3 regions of the Kitasatospora sp. NPDC101235 genome follow, and region 1 is predicted to be linked to each of the others. Evidence: riboswitches for the same ligand, from Rfam matches in the RefSeq annotation. Region 1 holds a riboswitch; each other region holds the start of a gene.

Region 1 (4,535 bases):
GGCAGCACCAGCCGGTAGCCGTCCCCGACCGAGGTCAGCACGGTCGGCGCGTCCGGCTCCTCGCCGTGCAGGATCTTGCGCCACCGCCAGGCGTAGGTGCGCACCGTCGTCATCGCGGTGCCCGGCGGCTCCTCACCCCACAGGGCGTCGATCAGATCGGTGGCACTCGCACCGTGTCCGGGCCGGAGCAGCAGCACCGCCAGCATGGCCTGCTGCTGGGGGCTGCCCACCTTCAGCACGGTCACCCCGCGCTGCGCCCGCATCAGACCCAGGACCGAGAACCGGAAATCATCCATTCCTGCACCTGCCCGCCTCATGTGCTCGCCCCCGCCCGCGCACGTGCCGCCCCCCGAATTGATGAGCCCCTATCAACCCACGGCACCCGGTGGGATGTCGAGGGATCGTCGACCCGGCGGTGATCCGGTGTTGATCGGCCGTCACCACAATCGGTGGTGTGGCGCCCGCAGTCGGCCCGGCACCAACCGTCGGACCCGCCACGTCCCCGGCCGCCCGGCCGCCGTCCGGGCGACCACCACGGCTCTCGGAGGCGGACGCCCATGAACACCGACCTGCTCCACCGGCTGCTCGACGTCGACCCGGTCGCCGGACCGGTCGAACTGCTCCACCGTGCCCGCGGCGACCGCCACCTCCCGTACCTGGTGCTCGCCGCGCTCGCCCGGGACGGCGTCCGGATGGGCGAGCACGCCCGGGCCGAGCTGCGGCGCGCCCGCGACCGGGCCGACTGTTACGCCAGGGTCGCCCGCGAGCTCGCCGACGCCACCGGGGTCCGCCCGATCCGCGACCTGCCGCTGGCCGGCTACTACCCGCCCGACCTGCCCCGGCCGCTGGGCGGGCTCAGCCTCGTCAGCCCCACCGAGGCCACGCTCTGGCAGGCCGTCAACCGGCTGGTCACCGACCACCCGGTGGAGTCCGTGGAGGTCACCCTGCTCGGCGAGCGGCCCCGGCACACCGCCGTCACCCTGCGCTGGCCGGCCGAGGACCCGCTGCTCGACCCGTGGTACGAGGTGCGGGTCGCGACCGCCGCGCTCACCGGCGACCTCGCCACCGTCCCGGTCCGCCCCTACCTGGCCGCCGACGACCACGTGGAGTGCCTGATCGCCCTCGCCGAGGAAGGGCTCGGGCGCGCCTTCCTCGCGGGCGACGTGATCGACGTGGCCCACCTCGCCGGGCAGCCCTTCGAACCCGTCGAGACCGCCGCGGTGGTCGCCGCCTACCGGCTCGCCCCGGAGGCCGCGGCCCTTCTCGACCTCGCCGCCGAGCACGTGCCGCTGGGCTCCCTGCGGGACGTGCGCACCGTCCTGGAGGCCGAGGTCGCGCCCGAACTGCGCCGCCGCCGGACCCTCGCCCGCCCGCTCCGGCCCCGCCACGGCACCCTGCTGCGCCGCACCGTCATCCGGCACCAGTGGGACGAGGCCCTGCTGCTGCCGGCCGGCGACGCCGGCCTGCTGCTCACCCCGGTCGCCGACTACCTGCTCGGCCCGGAGGGCACCCGGCCGACGGCGGCCGAACGCGCCGCCGCCCTCGCCGCCCTGCGAGCCTGGGACACGACCGCCCCCGGCAGCCCGGACCCGGCCCGGTGCACCGGCCTGTCGGAGCCGCGCCACCGCTGAGCGGCCGCAGGCGTGGGTGGGGGCTTGGCGACCAGCCCGGGGAATCTTGTATGGTTCCAGGCGAATCATCCAGAGGGGTGGAGGGACCGGCCCTACGAAGCCCCGGCAACTCCCCGGTCGACCCGGCGTCCGAAGTACGCGCCGTGCCGTCCGGGATCAGTGCCAACTCCGGCCTGTCGCCACTGTGGCGCGGGAAAGATGAGGAGACACGGTGCTCTCTGTGCTGTCCTTCGCCCGGGCGCTTCCCGCCCCGGCGCTTTCGCGTACCCGTCTCGTGCCCGGCGCAGGCAATCGGCCGACTTCTGCGGCCCGTCCTCGCTGACCACCCCCCGGCTCCCCGCCAGGAGCCGCCGTGAGCAGCGCCCACCCGCTGCTCCCGGGCCTTGAGACTGGAGTACCCCACCCATGGAGAACACGAGCGGCGTCGGCGTGCTCGACAAGGTCACCTCGATCCTCGGCGTCCTGGAGGCCGGTCCCGCCACCCTGGGCGGCCTCGTCGCCGCCACCGGCATGGCGCGGCCCACCGCCCACCGGCTGGCCGTCGCCCTTGAGCACCACCGCCTGGTCAGCAGGGACATGCAGGGCCGGTTCATGCTCGGCCCCCGGCTCGGCGAGCTCGCGGCGGCCGCCGGCGAGGACCGGCTGCTGGCCGCGGCCGGATCGGTCCTCACCCAGCTCCGGGACGTCTCCGGCGAGAGCGCCCAGCTCTACCGCCGGCAGGGCGAGGTCCGGATCTGCGTGGCCGCCGCCGAACGCCTCACCGGCCTGCGCGACACGGTTCCGGTGGGGATCACCCTGCCCATGAAGGTCGGCTCCGCCGCCCAGGTCCTGCTCGCCTGGGAGGAGCCCGAGCGCCTCCACCGCGGCCTGCAGGGCGCCCGGTTCACCGCCACCGCCCTGAGCGGCGTACGGCGCCGCGGCTGGGCCCAGTCCGTCGGCGAGCGCGAGCTCGGGGTCGCCTCCGTCTCCGCGCCGGTGCGCGGCCAGTCCAACCGGGTCGTGGCCGCCGTCTCGGTCTCCGGTCCGATCGAACGGCTCACCCGCCACCCCGGCGCCCACCTCGCCCAGGCCGTCGTCGAGGCGGCCCACCGCCTCACCGAGGCCCTGCGCCACCCGTGACCGGCCCGCCCGGCCGGGGCGTACCTCCGCTGCCCCGGGCTCAGGCCCGGGGCAGCAGGACGGTGCGGGAGGGGCGGGGTATCCGACTGATCACCGCGCCGATCAGAGTGCCGATCGACACCCCGAACACCGCCGACACGGCCGTCAGCACGGACTGCGCGCCGTTGCCGACCTCGATCTGCGCGGTGTTCAGCAGGCCGAAGGAGCCCGGCACCACGATCCAGAACGCCGGGAGGTAGAGCACCTGCCAGAGCGGACCGCCCGGCAGCCAGTGCACCAGCGTGGCCGTGGCCGCGGCGGTGACCGCGCCGGCCAGGCCACCGATCGCCGCGCCGTGCGTCGACCCCACCACCACCTGGACCGTGACGCTCACCGCGATCACCACGACGATCCACGGGACGGCCGAGGGCGGGGTGTTCACGTTGACCACCACCCCGAAGACCGCGAGCGCCAGCCCCAGCCCGATCACCCACCAGCTCGGCCTGGCGACCTGCACGTCGGCCAGCGCGGTGGCCGGCATGCCGGCCGCGGTCGCGGCCGCGGCCACCCCGGCGAGGAACAGCGCCAGCTGCACCGCGCCGGACACCAGCCGGGCCGTACCCGCGCTGGCCGCACCCGCGGCGATCTCCGACAGCCCGGTGACGAGCAGCCCGCCCGGCAGCAGGATCGCCAGCGTGGCCACGATGGTCCGCAGCGGGCCGTCCAGCAGCGAGGCCCGGGCGAGCAGGAGGACCAGCAGCGCGACCAGGAACCCGGCCGTGACGGGAAGCAGCGGACGCAGGTACGGCAGCCGCCGGGCGAGCACGGTCAGCCCCACGACGATCAGCGAGCCGAGCCCGGCCGCCAGCACGTTCGCCGCCGCCGGCTGCAGGAAGAGGCAGACCCCCACCCCGACCGGCAGCGCCCCGAGGTCCGCCACCCACGCGGGCCGGCGGGCCGGTGCCCGCCGGATTCCCTCCAGCTCGGCGAGCGCCCGTGGCCCGTCGAGCTCGCCCGCCCGCAGCCGGTGCACCAGGTGGAGGACGTCGGCCGTCTGCTCGAACCGCAGGGCGGTGCCGACCGGCTGGAACCGGGTGGCCTCGTCCGCCCCCAGTGCGACGAACAGCCCGTTGGTCAGCGCGGCGACCCGCACGTCCGGAGCCCCCAACGCCCGCCCCAGTCCGCGGAGTTCCTCCTCGACGTCATGGACGGGCAGGCCACCGCCCAGCAGGGCTTCGCCCAGTTCGAGCAGCAGGCGGCGGAGCGGGTCGGGCGGGGCTTCGGTGCCCCGGACCAGGGGAAACGTGCTTGGCATGGCAGGTATCGTCCCATCCCGCCCGATTCGGTCCGACTGTGCCCCGGTCTGTTCGGTTTCCCGCCGCGCGCACGCCGTCCGCCGGCGACGGCCGGCCCGGGACACGAGTGCGTGTCCCACCCCGCATCCGACCGCCGGCCAGTAGCATCCCTGTGAACCTCTTTGGGATGCTTTCCGGTGAATCGGCGACGGTTCGACCGTGCGCAGGAAGACCGTCCGCCGCCGTTGGGGGAGATGTGACCGTCGTCGCCGCCGTGGCCCGCTCCACCCGGGTCCGGCCGCTCTCCGCCGCCGACCTGCTGGCGGAGGCGGTCGCCCGGGCCGGGCTCTGGGAGCGGCTCGCCGAGCGGGCGCACGGCGACCCGGGGGCGGTCGCGGTGCTGTTGACACCGGGCACCTCCGCGTACGGCGACCCGGTGACCGCGGTCAGCGCCGCCCTGGTGGAGCACCTGATCGACCTGCTGCACGACCGCGGCTACCGCGACGCCACC
Region 2 (4,535 bases), on a different contig from region 1:
CCCTTCTCCGCGTTGAACCACTTGACGGTGCCCTGAGCCATTCCGAACTCCCCTAGTGCTGTGCTGGCCCTTCACGTGCCCGCAGGTCGCGGGCCCGGGTTGGTTAGAAGGCCGGCCCGGGGAACCCCCCCTGGGCGCAGCCGTGCACGCCGCAACCCTCCGCGCGGAGCGCCGAGCGGCTTCCGGTGAGCGGGTGATTGCGTCGACCGCCGCTGAATGTATCCGGATCGAAGCCCTCTGCAACAGGGCCAGCCGCCGGTAATTCCACCGCGGCGTCAACGGACAGGACGGGCTGAATCGGGAAAATCTCGGCATTCCACGCCGGACATAGCGGACGAATTACCCAAATCACCGCGGTAATTCTGACATCTGCCTGACATGTTTCACGGGCCGCCGCCAGCGGCGGGAGATCCCCGGGCCGAGCTCTGCGGAGGCCGAAAGGGAAACCCTGTTCCCAGCCGAGCCACACTCTACTCCGACTCGACCCGGAAATATTCCCGCCGGAATGCAGGCGGTCGCCCACGCATACGGAGAGCGGAATTCCGTACGCGCGGGCGACCGCGGGTTCTCCGGACGGCTCAGCAGCCGCCGGCCACCGCCGGGATGATCGAGATGCCGGCGCCGTCCTTCACCTCGGTCGCCAGGCCCTCGGCGAAGCGCACGTCGTCGTCGTTCACGTAGACGTTCACGAAGCGGCGCAGCTTGCCGGTGTCGTCCAGGATGCGGGCCGAGATGCCCGCGTGGTTCTTCTCCAGGTCGGCGATGACCTCGGCCAGGGTGGCACCCTCGGCGGCCACCTCGGAGGCGCCGCCGGTGTAGGTGCGCAGGATGGTGGGGATGCGGACGTTGGCGCTCATGACTCTCCTTGCGGGGGCGGGGTCTGTCGGGGTGGTTCAGAGGGACGCGAGGCCGGCGTCGCGGAACGAGTCCAGCGTCGGGCGGATGACGGCGGTCATCCCGGCGTCGGAGACGGCGTCCAGGGTCTTCAGGCCGTCGCCGGTGTTGATCGCGACGGTCTCCTTGGCCGGGTCCAGCTGCCCGGTCTCGACCAGCTTCTTCAGCACGCCGACGGTCACCCCGCCCGCGGTCTCGGCGAAGACGCCCTCGGTCCGCGCCAGCAGCCGGATCGCCGCCACGACCTCGGCGTCCGTGACGTCCTCCACCGCGCCACCGGTCCGGCGGGCGATGTCCAGCACGTACGGGCCGTCGGCCGGGTTGCCGATCGCCAGCGACTTGGCGATGGTGTCCGGCTTGACCGGCTTGATCACGTCCCGGCCGGCCTTGAACGCGGCCGACACCGGCGAGCAGCCCTCGGCCTGGGCGCCGAAGATCCGGTACGGCCGGTCCTCGACCAGGCCGAGCCTGATCAGCTCCTGGAGACCCTTGTCGATCTTGGTCAGCTGCGAGCCCGAGGCGATCGGGATCACGATCTGCTCCGGCAGCCGCCAGCCGAGCTGCTCGCAGATCTCGTACGCCAGCGTCTTGGAACCCTCGCCGTAGTACGGCCGCAGGTTCACGTTGACGAAGCCCCAGCCCTCGCCGGCCGGGTCGCCGATCAGCTCCGAGCAGAAGCGGTTCACGTCGTCGTAGTTGCCCTCGATGCCGACCAGCTCGCCGCCGTACACCCCGGCCATGACGACCTTGCCCTGCTCCAGGTCGTGCGGGATGAACACGCAGGACCGGAACCCGGCCCGGGCCGCCGCCGCCCCCACCGCGCCGGCCAGGTTGCCGGTCGAGGAGCAGGACAGCGTGGTGTACCCGAACGCCCGGGCCGCCTCGATCGCGCACGCGACCACCCGGTCCTTGAACGAGTGCGTCGGGTTGCCGGAGTCGTCCTTGATGTGCAGCTGGGCGGTGAAACCGAGCTCCCGGCCCAGGTTGTCCGCCTTGACCAGCGGGGTCCACCCCGGGTTCAGGTTGGGCTTCGAGGCCACGTCGGCCGGAACCGGCAGCAGCGGCGCGTAGCGCCAGATGGACGCCGGACCGGCCTCGATCCGCTTGCGCAGCTCCTCGGCGCCCTCGCTGCCGAACTCGTAGGCGATCTCCAGCGGGCCGAAGCACTCCAGGCAGGCGAAGCTGGGACCGAGCGGGAAGCGGGTGCCGCACTCCCGACAGGACAGCGCGGCGGCGGGGCCGAGGTCGACGGGTGGGAGTCCCCCCGGCCGAAGGCTGGGGGCGGGTGCGGCGCCGGAAGGGGTCGTCTCGGTGATAGCCATGACGGCGAGGCCTCTCTCCTCATCTTCCCCGTGGCGCGGTCGCGACACGGGCCGGAATTGGCACCTGTCCCGCCGGGGCCTGTCGACGACAGCCGCGCGAGAAGGTTGCCGGGACGTCAACGGGCCGTTCCCTCAGTCCCTCTGGATGAGCTTGTGAAATTGTGGTGGTGCTCAACGGCGACCCCGGCGTGCAAAGGTCCGACCGCTGTACGAAGACTGTATCCGAAGGCGTCAAACCCGAACGGGACCGTCCGCCACGCGAGATGACCCGTCCCACCCCACCCCGCCGAGGAGACCTCCGTGCCCGCCGAACCGACTCCCGAGCTCCTCCCGCAGGTGGCGTCCTGGCTGCGCCGCCGCTCCTGGAGCGCGGCCGACCGGCCGGTCCACACCCTCCTCGCCGCCAAGGAACGCACCGGCCGCACCGTCAGCGTGGTCCTGCCCGCCCTGGACGAGGAGGCCACCGTCGGCGACATCGTCCGCACCATCCGCCGCGAGCTGATGGAACGCCTCCCGCTCGTCGACGAACTCGTCGTCGTGGACTCCGGCTCCACCGACGCCACCGCCGCCGTCGCCGCCGAGGCCGGCGCCCGGGTCGAGCACCGCGACGCCATCCTGCCCCGGCTGCCCGCCGTCCCCGGCAAGGGCGAGGTGCTCTGGCGCTCGCTGCTGGTCACCCAGGGCGACATCGTCTGCTTCATCGACGCCGACCTGCGCGAGTTCGACCCCGCCTTCGTCTCCGGCATCGTCGGCCCGCTGCTGACCGACGACTCCATCCAGCTGGTCAAGGCCATGTACGACCGCCCGCTGGAGTCGGAGGGCGCCGTCCTGCCCGCCGGCGGCGGCCGGGTCACCGAACTCGTCGCCCGCCCCCTGCTCAACCTCCACTGGCCGGAACTCGCCGGCTTCGTCCAACCCCTCGGCGGCGAGTACGCGGCCCGCCGCTCACTGCTCGAACGACTGCCCTTCCCCACCGGCTACGGCGTCGAACTCGGCCTCCTGGTCGACGCGTTGGAGCTGGTCGGCCTGGACGCCCTCGCCCAGGTGGACGTCGGCGTCCGGCACCACCGCCACCAGGACGGCCAGGCCCTCGGCCGGATGGCCGCCACCATCTACCGGACCGCCCTGGAACGCCTCGACCGCACCCACCGCCTCAAGGCCTCAGCCGACCTCGTCCACCCCCACCTCACCCAGTTCACCCGGAACCCGGAGACCCACGCCTTCACCGCCCACACCCACCCGGTGACGGCCCTGGAACGCCCTCCGATGCACACCGTTCCCGAATACGTGAAGCGCCGCACTGACGGGTGACAGACCCGAGCAGTGCGGCCGCTGCGATTCCGCCGGTTACCCCGGCGGTTGGTTTGCGATGTCCGCCAACCGGCAACATCCCAACCGTGACTCCTCCCCCTCTCGACGAGGAGGCTTCCCACTCGACCCCTGCGGAGCCTCGTGACTCCTCCCCCACGCGAACGCGGGGGCTTCTCACTTGGGTCCGTCAGACCCTCATGACAGCCAAGCCCTGACCGCTGCATATCGCAGGTCTCCGACTGTACGGCTGCGCCGCGCTCCGCTCCGCCGTAGGCTCGGAATCCACCCCAACGGGTGAACGGGCAGACCCAGAAGAGGATTCATGGCCGATTCATCGACCAACCGTTCGAGCGCGACCGGCACCGCCCCCGTCCTGGTTGCCTCCAACCGGGGACCGGTGTCCTTCAGCACCGCCGACGACGGCACGCTGACCCTGCGCCGCGGCGGCGGCGGTCTGGTCTCCGGCCTCTCCGCCATCGAGGACCCGAACGCCGTCTGGGTCTGCGCCGCCCTCAACGACTCCGACCGCAGGGCCGCGGCCGGGGCGCCCCACGGCCGCCTGGACCTGGCCGGCCACGAGGTCGGCGGCCAGGCCGTACGGATGCTGGACATAGACCCGCAGACCTTCTCCCGCGCCTACAACGGCGTCGCCAACTCCACCCTCTGGTTCGTCCACCACCTGCTCTACGCGACCCCCACCGCACCCGCCTTCGACGCCGGCTTCCGCACCGAGTGGGCCGCCTACCAGGCCTACAACGAGGCCTTCGCCGAAGCCCTGGCCGCCGAAGCCGCCCCGAACGCCGCCGTCCTCGTCCAGGACTACCACCTCTCCCTGGTCCCGGCCCTGCTCCGCGAAGCCCGTCCCGACCTGCGGATCGGCCACTTCTCGCACACCCCCTGGGCCCCGCCCGAGTACTACCGGCTGCTGCCCGACGACGTCGCCCGGGCCGTCCTCACCGGCATCCTGGGCGCCGACCGGGCCTGCTTCCTGACCCACCGCTGGGCCCG
Region 3 (4,535 bases), on a different contig from region 1:
GGAACGTGTGCGAGGGGGACTCGGCGGAGGGTGATCCGGAGTAGCATCCGGATCAGGCGAACGTGGTCCGGATCACACTTGAGGGAGCAGGGCCCATGGCGTACACGACCGATGAGACGCTCACCGTCCTCGTCTACAGCGACGACCGCAACACCCGTGAGCAGGTGCTGACGGCGCTCGGCCGCCGGCCCGCCGAGGATCTTCCGGAACTGTCCTACCTGGAGTGCGCGACCACCCCCGCGGTGCTCAAGGCGCTGGAGAAGGGGGGAGTGGACCTCTGCGTGCTGGACGGCGAGGCCGTTCCGGCGGGTGGGCTGGGCCTCGGGCGCCAGCTCAAGGACGAGATCTACGGCTGCCCGCCGGTGCTGGTGCTGATCGGGCGGCCGCAGGACTCCTGGCTCGCCGCCTGGAGCCGGGCCGACGCCGCCATCTCCCACCCGGTGGACCCGGTGGCGCTGGCCGAGGCGGTCGCCACCCTGCTGCGGACGCGGCTGGCGAAGCGGACTCCGGCAGTCCGCTGAAATCCGCTCCGGCAGTTAGGAAATACAGGGGTAGAAGCGGCCCCTTCGCTCGATAGGCTGGCTCCATCCGTACGGACGTCCCCCTGGAGTGGGGAACCGACAACAGCTGGAGTCAGCCATGGTGAACGTGAACCCTGCGAACGGCGGTAGCGACCCCGCGCAGGTGGTCCGCACCTGGCCGGACCTCCTGGCGGCACTGTTGCAGGGGGACGACCTCGACCGCTCGTCCACCGAGTGGGCGATGGACCGGATCATGAGCGGCGAGGCGTCCCCGGTGCAGGTGGCCGGGTTCATGATCGCGCTGCGGGCCAAGGGCGAGTCGGTCGAGGAGATCGCCGGTCTGGTCGACGCGATGTACGCGCACGCCGAGCCGCTGGAGATCCCCGGCCCGGCGGTGGACATCGTCGGCACCGGCGGGGACCGGGCGAAGACCGTCAACATCTCCACCATGTCGGCGATCGTCGCGGCGGCCGCCGGCGCCAAGGTGGTCAAGCACGGCAACCGGTCGGCCTCCTCCGCCAGCGGTTCGTCGGACGTGCTGGAGAAGCTCGGGGTGGCGCTGGACCTCTCCTCCCGGCGGGTCGCCGAGGTGGCCGAGGAAGTCGGGCTCACCTTCTGCTTCGCGGCGAAGTTCCACCCCTCGATGCGGCACGCGGCCACCGCGCGGCGCGACCTCGGGGTGCCGACCGCCTTCAACATCCTCGGCCCGCTGACCAACCCGGCCAAGGTCACCGCGCACGCCATCGGCTGCTTCGACACCCGGCTGTCCGGGCTGATCGCCGGGGTGCTGGCCCGGCGGGGTGCGACGGCGCTGGTCTTCCGCGGTGACGACGGGCTGGACGAGCTGACCATCACCACCACCTCGCAGGTCTGGCTGGTGCGCGACGGAGCGGTCACCGAGACCACCTTCGACCCGCGGGACGTCGGCATCGAGCTGGTCGGCATCGAGGCGCTGCGCGGGGCGGACGCCTCGTACAACGCCGAGGTCGCGCGGCGGCTGCTGGCGGGGGAGCACGGGCCGGTGCGGGACGCCGTCCTGCTGAACACGGCGGCGGCGCTGGTCGCACTGGACCTGGGTGACGCACCGCTGACCGAGCAGCTGGCGGCCGGCATGGAGCGGGCCGCGAAGGCGATCGACTCCGGCGCCGCACAGGACCTGCTGCGGCGCTGGTCGGAGGCCACCAGCCGGATCTGAGACGGCCGTTGGGGAGCCCGTGCCGGTACGCCGGCGCGGGCTCTTCGCGTGCTGTCCGGATGCCGGACGCCCGTTTGACCACCCGCTGGACGCGGCCTAGAGTCTTCGCCAGGTCATGAGCGACAGCGTCAAGCCCCAGCTGGCTGTCCGGCAACCCTCCGTCCGTGGCGGGGTGCCCTGGGTGAGGACCGGGTCGCCACGGCAAACCGTCCGTGCGGCAAGCGCGGACGCCCGACGACTGGCACTCCCGGGGGTCCCTACACCCCTGAAGGAGTGCATCCTCATGTCCCTCTCCACCGAAATCTGCGCCCCGCTCGCCGTCCTCGGCGCCGACGTCGAGGTCCCGCTCGCCAGCGGTGAGAGGGTCGGCTACGCGGCGCTCGACTACGCGGCCAGCTCGCCGGCGCTCCAGCGGGTGTGGGACGACGTCGCCGCCTACGCGCCGTACTACGGCAGCGTCCACCGCGGCGCCGGGTACCTCTCGCAGCTGTCCACCGACCTGTTCGAGCAGAGCCGCCGCACCGTCGGCGAGTTCCTCGACCTGCGCGAGGGCGATCAGGTGGTCTTCACCCGGGCCACCACCGACTCGCTCAACCTGCTGGCCGCCGCCGTTCCGGCTGGCACCCGGGTGTTCGCCTTCGAGACCGAGCACCACGCCTCGCTGCTGCCCTGGGCGCACGCCGGACTGGACGTGACCTACCTGCGGGCGCCGCGCTCGCGGGCCGAGGCGGTGGCCGCGCTGGAGGCCGCGCTCGCCGAGGCGCCCGAGGGCCCCAAACTGCTCTGCGTCACCGGCGCCTCCAACGTGACCGGCGAGCTGTGGCCGGTCGCCGGGCTCACCGGGACCGCCCACCGCCACGGCGCCCGGGTGGTGCTGGACGCCGCCCAGCTGGCGCCGCACCACCGGGTCTCGGTGCGCGAGCTGGACGTCGACTGGATCGCCTTCTCCGGCCACAAGATCTACGCGCCGTTCGGCGCCGGGGTGCTGGCCGGCCGGGCGGACTGGCTGGACGCGGCCGAGCCGTACCTCGCCGGCGGCGGGGCGACCCGCACGGTGGCCCGGGAGACCGACGGCTCGGTGGCCGTGCAGTGGCACACCGGCCCGGCCCGGCACGAGGCCGGCTCGCCGAACGTCATCGGCGCCTACGCGATCGCCTCGGCCTGCCGGGCGCTGACCGAGGCCGGCTTCGACGCGCTGGAGGCCCGCGAGCAGCAGCTGATCGCCCGCCTGACGGCCGGGCTGGCCGAGATCCCTCAGGTCAAGGTGCTGAACCTGTTCGGCGCGGATTCCACGCGGGTGGGTGTGCTGTCCTTCGTCGTCCGGGGCTGGAACAGCTCGCACTTCTCGGCCGCGCTGTCCGCCGAGTACGGCATCGGGGTGCGCGACGGCCTGTTCTGCGCCCACCCGCTGGTGCGCACGCTGCTCGGGGACGAGGCCCCGGCCGTCGAATCGGCGTGTGGCGCTCCCGATCCCTCGCTGCCGGGCGAGCGCAGCCTGAACGCGATCCGGGTGAGCTTCGGCGCCGGGACGCCGGACGAGCACGTGGACCGCTTCCTGACCGCCGTCCGGGAGCTGGTCACGGACGGCGCGGCCTGGAGCTACCGCAACGAGGGCGGGCGCTGCGTCGCGACCGCGCAGATCGACCGGGGCCGGCGCGAGGGCTGATCGCTACTCGTCCAGGCCGAGGGCGAAGGCGGCTTCCAGGTCGTGCTGGGAGTAGGTGCGGAAGGCGATCTGGGTCTCGGTGTGGGCCACACCCGGGACCTTGTTGAGCCGGCCCGGGATGACCTCGGCCAGGTCGTCGTGCCGGCGCACCCGCACCATCGCCACCAGGTTGTAACCCCCGGTCACCGAGTAGACCTCGCTCACGCCCTCGATGGCGGCGATGGACTCGGCGATCTCCGGGATGCGGTCGACACTGGTCTTGATCAGGACGATGGCGGTGATCACAGTTCGGGCTCCTTTGTGGGGTGCCGCCAGCGTATCGGGCGTCGGCCCGGTCGTCGCGGGGGGTGGCGGACCACGGTGCAGACGTAGAGGAACCCGGCCGAGAAGCCGATCACGTGGACCAGGTACGCCACCCCCGGGCCGGCCGAGTGCATCGACCACCACTGCAGGGCGAACCAGAGGCCGAGCACCAGCCAGGAGGGGAAGCGCAGCGGCAGGAAGAGCAGCAGCGGGACGAGGGTGGTCACCCGGGCCCGGGGGTGGAGGCGCAGGTAGGCGCCGAGGGCGGCGGAGATCGCCCCGGAGGCGCCGATGAGCACCCGGGTGGAGTTCGGCGAGTGCGCCTCGGCGAGCGCGAAGCCGTACGTGGTCAGGCTGCCGGCGGCCAGGTAGAAGACGGCGTACCGGGCCCGGCCCAGCCGCCGTTCGACGGTGGGGCCGAAGACCTGGAGGAAGAGCAGGTTCCCCAGAAGGTGCAGCCAGCCGGCGTGCAGGAAGAGCCCGGTGAGGACGGACAGGGCCGGGTGCTTGCCCGGGGTCGGGGCGGTCGGGCAGCCGGGGGCCGGGTCGGGGGCCTCGGCGAGCTGTCCGGCGGTCAGCGCCCGGCCGGCCAGCACCTCGGCCGGGATGGCGCCCCAGCGCTGCTCGTACCGCTGCTCCGCGCAGAGCCGGGTCTGGCCGGTGCCGTACAGCGGGTTGAGCCCGGCGGCCGGGCCGAGCAGGAAGACCAGGATGTTGACCGCGATCAGCGCGTAGCTGACCACCGGGACGGTCGCCGCCGGGCGGCCGCCCGGGGCGGCGGTGTGGTCGGGGGCCGCGAGCGCCATGTGGCCAAGCATCCCTCCGGGCGCCGCAGGTGACACGGCGGTTT

The links. A riboswitch is a leader RNA that binds a small molecule or an ion and turns the genes downstream of it on or off. The one in region 1 is predicted to bind S-adenosylmethionine.
Region 2: another riboswitch for S-adenosylmethionine. It lies ahead of thrC (threonine synthase); the one in region 1 lies ahead of ACIRRH_RS11020 (IclR family transcriptional regulator).
Region 3: another riboswitch for S-adenosylmethionine. It lies ahead of ACIRRH_RS02255 (aminotransferase class V-fold PLP-dependent enzyme); the one in region 1 lies ahead of ACIRRH_RS11020 (IclR family transcriptional regulator).

Annotation. Positions count from the first base shown of each region.
Region 1 covers NZ_JBIWNZ010000005.1:100,876-105,410, reverse strand. Annotated here, with positions in the region: gene ACIRRH_RS11030 (AfsR/SARP family transcriptional regulator) at 1-296, opposite strand, end outside; gene ACIRRH_RS11025 (hypothetical protein) at 558-1,631, shown strand; SAM riboswitch class I at 1,694-1,836, shown strand; gene ACIRRH_RS11020 (IclR family transcriptional regulator) at 2,037-2,750, shown strand; gene ACIRRH_RS11015 (threonine/serine exporter family protein) at 2,791-4,044, opposite strand; gene ACIRRH_RS11010 (DUF362 domain-containing protein) at 4,281-4,535, shown strand, end outside.
Region 2 covers NZ_JBIWNZ010000014.1:153,459-157,993, forward strand. Annotated here, with positions in the region: gene ACIRRH_RS23770 (cold-shock protein) at 1-41, opposite strand, end outside; gene ACIRRH_RS23775 (MoaD/ThiS family protein) at 579-857, opposite strand; gene thrC (threonine synthase) at 894-2,216, opposite strand; SAM riboswitch class I at 2,233-2,368, opposite strand; gene ACIRRH_RS23785 (glucosyl-3-phosphoglycerate synthase) at 2,517-3,527, shown strand; gene ACIRRH_RS23790 (trehalose-6-phosphate synthase) at 3,850-4,535, shown strand, end outside.
Region 3 covers NZ_JBIWNZ010000001.1:474,728-479,262, forward strand. Annotated here, with positions in the region: gene ACIRRH_RS02245 (hypothetical protein) at 96-521, shown strand; gene trpD (anthranilate phosphoribosyltransferase) at 640-1,716, shown strand; SAM riboswitch class IV at 1,828-1,946, shown strand; gene ACIRRH_RS02255 (aminotransferase class V-fold PLP-dependent enzyme) at 2,000-3,382, shown strand; gene ACIRRH_RS02260 (Lrp/AsnC family transcriptional regulator) at 3,386-3,667, opposite strand; gene ACIRRH_RS02265 (rhomboid family intramembrane serine protease) at 3,664-4,491, opposite strand.